3 regions of the Streptomyces sp. NPDC002958 genome follow, and region 1 is predicted to be linked to each of the others. Evidence: riboswitches for the same ligand, from Rfam matches in the RefSeq annotation. Region 1 holds a riboswitch; each other region holds the start of a gene.

Region 1 (3,265 bases):
TCTGCCGGTACGGCCATCGCGCTCGGCACCTACCTGGGCGGCTGGCGCATCATCCGCACCATGGGCAGCGGCCTCACCGACCTCAAGCCGCCGCAGGGCTTCGCCGCCCAGACCAGTGCGGCCACGGTCATCCTGGCCTCCTCGCACCTCGGCTTCTCCCTCTCCACCACCCAGGCCTGCTCCGGCGCCGTGATGGGCGCGGGCCTCGGCCGCCAGGGCGGCGTGGTCCGCTGGTCCACCGCCACCCGGATGTTCGTCGCCTGGGGTCTGACCCTGCCGGCCGCGGCCCTGATCGGCGCGGGCGCGGAACTCCTCACCGAGCAGGGCACCTGGGGTGTCGTCGTCGCCGCGGCACTGTTGGTCGTGGGCTCCGGTTCGATTTGGTTGGTGTCGCGCCGCAAGCCGGTCGGCCACGACGATGTCGCGCCGACGCACGGCGAAGCCGAGCCCGCGGGCGTCGTCACCACGGCCGTCGCCGCCGTCAGCCCGCCGCCCACCGCGGCCCAGGACTTCAAGACCACCATTCCGGCCCCGGCCGAAACCACCCAGGACCCGGCGCGAACCGCCTCCGTCTAGCCCAGCCGTCCAGGCAGGCCGTCTAAGGATTCAGCATGAACATCGACTGGGCAGCCCTCGGCTCCGTCTTCGGCGTCTCCCTCGTCGTCACCGTCGCGCTGGTGGGTCTCTTCACCCTGGGCATCGTCGGTCTCTCCAAGCAGCCCGAACCGGCGACGCAGGGCGGCTCGCTGCTGCTGGCCCGCGCCGGCGGGTACGTCTGCTTCGCGCTGTGCGCCGCGGCGGTCGTGTACGGCATCTATCTGATCGTCGCCTGAGCACCCCGCCACCCACTCCCCCGTCGGGCCGGACACACCTCGTGTGTCCGGCCCGCTGTGGTGGAGCCGGTGGCGTACCCGGGCAGATGTGGGCCTCAGCACACTGCCCCGTCGCAGGTCAACGGCGAGTTGACGGAGGTTCGCAGAGCGTGGTGGACTGCCGGAGCCAATTACGGCGACAGCAGAGGAAGCCGGTGCGAATCCGGCGCGGTCCCGCCACTGTCACCGGGGAGCAGTCCCCCACACCGGAAGTCACGGCACGCGCGAGCGGGCTGGAAGGCCGGGGGAACTGCGGATCCGGGAGCCAGGAGACTCTCGTCGCCGGTCACGTCGAACCAGGGCGCGGACCCTGAGTGAGGACATATCGCCATGCCTGGCTGCCGTGCGTCCGTTGCTGTGGCGCTCTCGACGAGAGCCGCCTGTACGAAGGTACTTCGAGGCGTAACGGCCGGTTGAGCCGTGCGTGCCGATCGCATTTTCGCGTACGGCGCCACGGCCGGTCTGATCGGCGATCTGCTGCTCGGTGACCCCCGCAGGGGGCATCCGGTCGCTGCCTTCGGGCGGGCCGCAGCGGGCGTCGAGCACCGTCTGTGGCGCGACCATCGCGGGTGGGGCGCGCTGCACACCCTCGTCTGCGCCGGAGGCGCCGCGGGTGGTGCCGCGCTGATCACCCGTGCCGTACGCAGCCACCCCGCCGCCTCGGTCGCGCTGACCGCCGCCGCCACCTGGTCCGTCGTCGGCGGTACATCCCTGGGGCGTGAGGCCCGGGCCATCGGCGGTGCCCTGGCCGCCGGTGACATCGAGCTGGCCCGCGAGCGGCTGCCGCATCTGTGCGGACGCGACCCGCACTCCCTGGACGGACCGCAGATCGCCCGCGCCGTGGTGGAATCCGTGGCCGAGAACACCTCGGACGCCGTGGTCGGCGCCCTGGTGTGGGGCGCGCTGGCCGGTGTGCCCGGGCTCGTCGGCTTCCGGGCCGCCAACACCCTTGACGCCATGGTCGGCCACAAGTCGCCCCGCCACCGGCGCTACGGCTGGGCCTCGGCCCGCCTCGACGACCTCGCGGGCTGGCCCGGTGCCCGGCTCACAGCCCTGCTCGCCGTGACCGCCGGGGGGCGGCCACGTGGAGCGGTACGGGCCTGGCGGGCCGACGCGGCCGGGCATCCGAGCCCCAACGCGGGCCCGGTGGAGGCCTCGTTCGCGGGTGCGCTCGGCGTACGGCTCGGCGGAACCCTGGCATACGGCGGCCGGGTCGAGCACCGCCCGGTCCTCAACGGAGAGACGGGCCGGGCGGTGGAGACCGAGGACATCGAACGCGCGGTACGGCTGTCGCGCCGGGTGAGCGCGCTGGCCCTCGGCGTGTGTGTGGCGGGACGGCTGGGCACGAGCCTCGCCGCACGACGGATCGCAGGACATCGAAGCGCAGAACGTCGGACCACGAGACGTCTGATCGCAGGACGGAGACGGACATGAGCGGCGGACTGCTGGTCGCCGGAACCACCTCGGACGCGGGCAAGAGCGTTGTCACGGCAGGCATCTGCCGCTGGCTCGTACGCCGGGGCGTGAAGGTGGCGCCCTTCAAGGCGCAGAACATGTCGCTGAACTCGTTCGTCACCCGTGAGGGCGCCGAGATCGGGCGCGCCCAGGCCATGCAGGCCCAGGCCGCCCGGGTGGAGCCGACCGCGCTGATGAACCCGGTCCTGCTCAAACCCGGCGGCGACCGCTCCAGTCAGGTCGTCCTGATGGGAAGACCGGTGGGCGAGATGAGCGCGCGCGGCTACCACGGGGGCAGGCAGGAAGCACTCCTCGGCACGGTCGTGGACTGTCTGGAGCAGCTTCGGGGCACGTATGACGCGGTGATCTGCGAGGGGGCGGGCAGTCCGGCCGAGATCAATCTGCGACGCACGGACATCGTGAACATGGGCATCGCGCGGGCGGCACGCTTCCCGGTGGTGGTCGTCGGCGACATCGACCGCGGTGGGGTCTTCGCCTCGTTCTTCGGTACGACGGCGCTGCTCGACGCCGAGGACCAGTCGCTGATCGCGGGCTACCTCGTCAACAAGTTCCGCGGCGATGTGTCGCTGCTGGAGCCCGGCCTGGAGATGCTGCGCGGGATCACCGGACGGCAGACGTACGGAGTGCTGCCCTTCGCCCACGGCCTCGGCATCGACGAGGAGGACGGTCTGCGGCCCGCTTTCAAGGACAGCACAACGCTGCGCGGAGCCGTACACGAATCGGTCGTCGCGCCGCCACACGGCGAGGACGTGCTGCGCGTCGCGGTGTGCGCCGTGCCCCTGATGTCGAACTTCACCGATGTGGACGCGCTGGCCGCCGAACCCGGCGTCGTCGTCCGGTTCGTGGACCGTGCGCAGGAGCTGACCGACGCCGACCTCGTCATCGTGCCGGGCACCCGCGGCACCGTGAAGGCGCTG
Region 2 (3,265 bases), on a different contig from region 1:
GATTCGACGAGTGGACGACGCGGCCCGGCTCGGCGGTCTGGTTCGCGGTCCGGTTCGAGGCGTCCTTGAACGTCATCCAGCCCTGTCCGGTCTGGGCGAGGGTACGCATCATCCGGCCGTACAGTTCACGGGCCGGCATCGACTTGCGGGCCAGCCCCTTGGTCTCGGCGGCCCGGTACGCGGCGTCGAACTCGTCTCCCCACAGGTCGACGAGCTCGGGCACATCGGCAGGCGAGAACAGCGACCAGTCGCGGTCCGCGTCGACCCGGCGCATGAACTCGTCCGGGATCCAGTGCGCCAGGTTGAGGTTGTGCGTACGCCGCTGGTCCTCACCCGTGTTGTCGCGCAGCTCCAGGAACTCCTCGATGTCCGCGTGCCAGGTCTCCAGGTAGACGGCGGCGGCGCCCTTGCGGCGGCCCCCCTGGTTGACCGCGGCGACGGAGGCGTCGAGCGTCTTCAGGAACGGCACGATGCCGTTGGAGTGCCCGTTGGTGCCGCGGATCAGCGAACCGCGGGCGCGGATGCGGGAGTACGAGAGACCGATGCCGCCCGCGTGCTTCGAGAGCCGCGCCACCTGGTGGTATCGGTCGTAGATCGAGTCGAGCTCGTCGAGCGGGGAGTCCAGCAGATAGCAGGAGGACATCTGCGGGTGCCGGGTACCGGAGTTGAACAGGGTCGGCGAGGACGGCAGATAGTCGAGCCGGCTCATCAGCCCGTACAGAGCGGCGACTTCGTCCAGGGCGCGCTGCGAATCGTCCTCGGCGAGACCGGCCGCGACGCGCAGCATGAAGTGCTGGGGCGTTTCGATGACCTGGCGGGTGTGCGGGTGGCGCAGCAGATAGCGGCTGTGCAGGGTCCGCAGCCCGAAGTAGCCGAAGCGGTCGTCGGCGCCGTCGGCGAGTGAACGCTCCACCAGCGCGTCGAGAGTGGCCGCGTGCAGCGCGACGAACTCGGCGGTACGGTCCGCGATCAGGCCCTCGCGGTGCCCGACGGCGACCGAGGCGGAGAAGGAGACCGCGCCCTGACCGGCCGCCTCGTCCGCGATGGTGCGGGTCAGGAGCCTGGCCGCGAGCCGGGAGTACGCGGGGTCCTCGGAGATGAGCCCCGCGGCGGCCTCGGTGGCCAGCGAGCGCAGCTCGGCCTCGTCCGACCGGGCGTTGCGGCCGCGCAGCGCGGCGGCGGCGACGCGACCGGGGTCGGTGTCGGGCAGATCGACGGTGAGGTCGGTCAGGGTCCGCAGCAGTGCGGTCCCCGGTCCGTCGTGTGCGGTTCCCTCGGACTCGGCCGCTTCGGACACGGCGACTGAAGCCGGATCGGCTGGCGCGATGGTCACGTGGTGCTCTCCCTCGCTCGGCTCGGGGCCGGCGGGGAACGGGGCAGCCGGGCAGAGGCGGGCCCGCGTCGGGGCAGCACTCCGTACGGCGTCCACCGGCCCATCCGCGAGGCCCGGACGTCTGGCATCCGGTTCGGTCGAGCCGGATGCGCTGTCGGCAGGTCCTCGGACTGAGTCGATGGTGCGCAAAAGCGCACCGAATACACCGTTGCGGGACAGTTCCGGATTCGCACCGGATTTCCCTGCGGCGACAGCGAGCATGAGCATACATGTGGGGGCCGTCGGATGAGACAGCCCCCACATGTTGTGTCGCACAGCCCAAGTCGGGCCCGCAGAGCAAGCCGTACGGCCCTCTCCCGGACCGTTGGGCCCGATCGCACGGACGGCCCGCCGCGCCCCGCTGAAGGGGGCTCGACGGGCCGTCGGCCGGCGTCGGTGCGGCCGTCAGTGGCCGCCGCCCGGTGCCCCGGCCGTGGCCGACGGGAGCTCCACCCGGACGTCCGGGTCGCCCGCGTCGGCCGTGTAGTCGGCCGGGGAGGTCTCGTCGATCCCGGCGGGTGCCTTCACGGCGTTCAGGACGAAGGTGAGCACCACCGTCACCACCGCGTTCAGCACGAGCGCCGTGAGACCGATGTAGCCGATTTCGCCGATGCCCGGGATCTCCTTGGACGACCCGCCGAAGTGCGCCTGGGTCGGGCTGGCGACCCCGTACGCGGCCACCGTCCCGTACACCATGCCGACCGCCCAGCCCGCGAGCAGCGCCCAGCGGTGGAACCAGCGGGTGAACAGCCCGCCGATGAGGGCCGGCAGCGTCTGGAGAATCCAGATCCCGCCGAGCAGCTGGAAGTTGATCGCGACCGTCTTGTCCATGGTGAGGACGAAGGCGAGCGCGCCGACCTTCACCAGCAGCGACACCAGCTTGGAGACCCTGGTCTCCTGCGCCGGGGTCGCGTCCGGCTTGAGGAAGTCCTTGTAGATGTTGCGGGTGAAGAGGTTCGCCGCGGCGATCGACATGATCGCGGCGGGCACCAGCGCGCCGATGCCGATGGCGGCGAACGCGACGCCCGCGAACCAGTCCGGGAACATGTTCTCGAACAGCTGGGGGATGGCCAACTGCCCGTTGTCCACCTTGATTCCGGCGGCGATCGCCATGAAGCCGAGCAGCGCCAGCAGGCCCAGCATCAGCGAGTACAGCGGCAGGATCGTGGTGTTGCGCCGGATCACATCGCGGCTGCGGCTGGAGAGTGTCGCGGTGATCGAGTGCGGATACATGAAGAGCGCCAGCGCCGAACCCAACGCCAGTGTGGCGTAACCCCATTGGCCGGCCTCACCCGGTGCGAGCGCGCCGCGTGGCGCGCCGGTGGCCGGGTTCTTCTGCGAAAACGCCTCGCCGGCCTTGGCGAAGATGTCGTCGAAGCCGCCGAGCTTGATCGGGATGTAGATGATCGCCACCGCGATGACCAGGTAGATCAGTCCGTCCTTGACGAACGCGATCAGCGCGGGCGCCCGCAGGCCGGACGAGTAGGTGTACGCGGCGAGTACCGCGAACGCGATCAGCAGCGGCAGATCCTTGACGAACCAGTGGGTGTTCTCGCCGCCGCCGACGCCCATCACGTCCAGCACCGCCTGGATGCCGACGAGTTGGAGTGCGATGTATGGCATCGTGGCGAGGATGCCCGTGACGGCGACCGCCAGTGAAAGACCCTTCGAGCCGAAGCGCCCGCGGACGAAGTCCGAGGTGGTCACGTACCCGTGTTTGTGCGAGACCGACCACAGCCGCGGCAGGAAGGTGAAGATCAGCGGGTACACGAGGATGGTGTACGGCACCGCGAAGAAGCCGGCCGCGCCCGCCGCGTAGATCGCCGCGGGAACGGCGACGAAGGTGTACGCGGTGTACAGGTCGCCGCCGAGCAGGAACCAGGTGACCCAGGT
Region 3 (3,265 bases), on a different contig from region 1:
ACCGCGCCGGTGGACGCGCCGGAGGAGACACCGAGGACGAACGGGTCGGCGAGCGGGTTGCGGAGCAGGGACTGCATGACGGTGCCGCACACCGCGAGCCCGGCACCGCACACCGCGGCGAACAGGGTGCGCGGCATACGCAGGTTCCAGATGATGCCGTCCCGGATCGGGGTGAGCCGTGACCGGCCCCAGCCGAGGTGGGAGGCGACTGTGGACCAGACGTCGGCCACGGAGATCCGGGCGGGGCCGACGGTGACGGCGACCGCGACGGACAGCACGAGCAGCGCGATGCCGCAGAGCCACAGGGCCCCGCCGCGCAGCTTCCGCACCCCCTTCCCACGGCGCGCGGACGCCTCGGAGGCCCGCGGTACGTCCACGGCCGTGGCCCGTTCGGTGTCCGTCACCCCGTGAGACCGAACGTGCGCAGCCCGGCGGCGACGCGTTCCACACCCTCGACCGTCCGGATGGACGGGTTCATGGCCTGGCCGCTCAGCAGGACGTACCGCTTGTGCCTGACAGCGTCCATGTTCTTCGTGACGGGGTTGGACTCCAGGAACTCGATCTTCTTCGCGGCGCTCTCGGCGGTCTGTGCCTTACGGGTCAAATCGCCGATGACCAGGACGTCGGGGTTGCGGTCGGCGACGGTTTCCCAGCTGATCTGGGGCCATTCCTCATGGGTGTCGTCGAAGACGTTCTTCGCGCCGAGTTCCCTGGTGATGATGCCGGGTGCTCCGCAGCAGCCGGCCAGGTACGGGGCGTTTGAGTCGGAGAACCAGTAGAGGAGGGTGGCATCAGAGGCGTCGACGCCCTCGGTCGCCTTCTTCACCCGGGCCCGCAGCTGCGCCACGAGCGTCTCGCCGCGTTTTTGCACACCGAACACCCTGGCCAGGTCGCGCACTTCGCCGTAGACGCTGTCCATGGTCAGTGGCGCCGTGCGGGCCCCGTCGCCGCCGCCGCTGTTGTCCTTGCCGGTGCAGTCGGCGGGCGAGACATAGGTGGGGACGCCGAGTTCCTCGAACTGTTCGCGGGGTGCGACGCCGCCCTTGGCGAGTGTCGACTCGAACGACGCGCTGATGAAGTCGGGTTCCTGGTCGAGGACCTTTTCCGACGACGGCCGGTTGTCCGCGATCCTGGGCACCTCGGCGTTGGCCTTCTCCAGGCCCTTCATCACCGGGTCGGTCCAGGTCGAGGTGGCGGCCATCCGGTCGGCGAGGCCGAGGGAGAGGAGGATCTCCGTCGATCCCTGGTCGACCGAGACGGCGTGGTGCGGTGCGGCTTCGACGGTGACGGTGCGTCCGCAGTTCTTCAGCGTGACCGGGTATCCGTCGGCGGGGCCGGACTTCGCGGCGGATCTGTTCGTTCCGCCCCCGCAAGCGGTCAGCAAAACGAGTCCCGCCGAGAACAGGGCCATGGTGCGGACGGGGCTGGCTATGGACGGCACAAAGTCCCTCTGCGTCTCTGGGCTCATGCGCGGAGCCCGCTGTACGAATTCCTGCGCCCGGTACCGGGTCGCAGGTGCCAGCAGGTCTTCGGACTCGGGTTCCTACGGACGGGACGCCTTCCCAGGACACCCGAGGGTGGTCCCAGTGGCCGTGGCCCCGCCCGTCCCCCTCACCGCTGCGCGTCAGTTCCGGATTCTCACCGGATTCCCTGACCCCTACGTGGAGTTCGACTGGCTCCGGCAAGCTATCACGAGCCTCTGCGCAGCTCGCGGGCGGTGGGCCGGTGGTACGCCGGGCTGTGTCCCGTCGCACCACCTGCCTGATGCCTACGGACGCTGAAGAGCGATCACGGCGTTGTGTCCGCCGAAGCCGAAGGAGTGGCTGACGGCGCGCCGGATGGGCTTCCGCAGCGGTTGCCCGGTCACGCAGTTGATGTCGAACTCGGGCGCCGGGGCGTCCAGGTTCGCGATCGGCGGTACGACTCCGCGTTGGAGCGTCAGGACGGTCAGCCCTGCCTCGATCGCTCCGGCCGCCCCCATGCAGTGCCCCAGTACGCCCTTCGGGGCGGTGACGGGCGGCCGGTGCGGGTATACCCGGCCGATGAGGGCGGCCTCGGTGGCGTCGTTGCTCGGTGTCGCCGTGCCGTGTGCGTTGACGTGCTCGACGTCCTCGGCCGCCCAGCCCGCGTCGCGCAGTGCGGCCTCGACCGCTGCCTGGGCGACCGCGCCGGACGGGTGCGGGCTGGTGGGGTGGTGGGCGTCGGTGGTGGCGCCGGTGCCCGCGAGCAGGGCCCGTGGCACGGCGCCCCGGGCTGCGGCGGCGTCCGCCCGTTCCAGCACCATGACGGCGGCGCCCTCGCCCATGACCAGCCCGGCACGGTCGGCCGCGAAGGGCCGGCACAGCAGGGCCGGGTCGCCGTCCGTCCGGGCCCCGGCTCCGGACCTGGCGAACCCGGCCATGGCGACCGGGTACACGATCGACTCGGTGGCTCCGGCGATCGCGATGTCGCACTGCCCGGTGACCAGCAGATCGCGGGCGACGGACAGCGCGGTGACACCGGACGAACAGGCGGTGCACGGCGCCAGACTGGGACCGGTGGCCCGCAGCTGGATGGCGATCTCGGCCGCGGGCATGTTCGGAATGGTGAGCAGAATGCCCGACGGTGAGGTGGCATCCGGTCCGAGCCGGTCGAGCACGACGGCCTGCTCGGTCAGCGAGGCGGAACCTCCGCTGCTGGTGCCGACGACCACCGCGACCCGGCTGCCGTCCCACTGCCCCGGTTCGAGCCCGGCGTCGGCGACCGCCTCCCGGGCGGCGAGAACGGCGAACTTGACGTACTTCCCCATCCGGAAGGACGTACGGCCGCCGATCGCCGCGTCCAGGTCGATTCCGTCGACCATGCAGGCGAAGTCGATCGCGCATCCTTCGAGCTCCGCGACGGTGCGGGCCGGCGAGACTCCGGCGCACACACCCTTCCAGGTGGATTCGGTGTCGTTGCCGACCGGGGTGATCATTCCCAGGCCGGTGACGGCGATGGCTCGCTCGTTCATCGGGCGTTGCTCATCGGTGCCTCGCCGCCCACCAGTGCCCCTCTGCCGGCTGTCACGTCGATGAACCGCGTGATGTCGGCCAGGGTGGCGTCCTTGGGGAGCTTGTCGAAGCCCCCGTCGCCGCCCACCGTCTCCCTGACGAGGACGGCGAACTCGGCAACGGCCAGGGAGTCCATCTCCAGGCTGTCCATCGTGGAGTCCGGGCGGATCTCGGCGGCGGGCACTTTGAAGGTGTGTGTCAGAACCTCGGTGATCTTGGGATGAATCGTACTC

What was found. Region 1 has a riboswitch for cobalamin ahead of ACZ3IC_RS27525 (cobalamin biosynthesis protein). Riboswitches for the same ligand answer to the same signal wherever they lie in the genome.
Region 2: it holds a riboswitch for cobalamin, as region 1 does, so the genes downstream of both, ACZ3IC_RS06040 (ribonucleoside-diphosphate reductase subunit alpha) here and ACZ3IC_RS27525 (cobalamin biosynthesis protein) in region 1, are expected to answer to the same signal.
Region 3: it holds a riboswitch for cobalamin, as region 1 does, so the genes downstream of both, ACZ3IC_RS23625 (ABC transporter substrate-binding protein) here and ACZ3IC_RS27525 (cobalamin biosynthesis protein) in region 1, are expected to answer to the same signal.

The regions. Positions count from the first base shown of each region.
Region 1 covers NZ_JBVHDS010000022.1:62,856-66,120, forward strand. Annotated here, with positions in the region: gene ACZ3IC_RS27515 (inorganic phosphate transporter) at 1-576, shown strand, start outside; gene ACZ3IC_RS27520 (hypothetical protein) at 612-833, shown strand; cobalamin riboswitch at 1,019-1,147, shown strand; gene ACZ3IC_RS27525 (cobalamin biosynthesis protein) at 1,293-2,306, shown strand; gene ACZ3IC_RS27530 (cobyric acid synthase) at 2,303-3,265, shown strand, end outside.
Region 2 covers NZ_JBVHDS010000002.1:568,012-571,276, reverse strand. Annotated here, with positions in the region: gene ACZ3IC_RS06040 (ribonucleoside-diphosphate reductase subunit alpha) at 1-1,333, opposite strand, end outside; adenosylcobalamin-variant (AdoCbl-variant) riboswitch at 1,485-1,587, opposite strand; gene mctP (monocarboxylate uptake permease MctP) at 1,778-3,265, opposite strand, start outside.
Region 3 covers NZ_JBVHDS010000015.1:41,880-45,144, reverse strand. Annotated here, with positions in the region: gene ACZ3IC_RS23630 (FecCD family ABC transporter permease) at 1-404, opposite strand, end outside; gene ACZ3IC_RS23625 (ABC transporter substrate-binding protein) at 401-1,468, opposite strand; cobalamin riboswitch at 1,504-1,692, opposite strand; gene ACZ3IC_RS23620 (beta-ketoacyl-[acyl-carrier-protein] synthase family protein) at 1,769-2,992, opposite strand; gene ACZ3IC_RS23615 (phosphopantetheine-binding protein) at 2,989-3,265, opposite strand, start outside.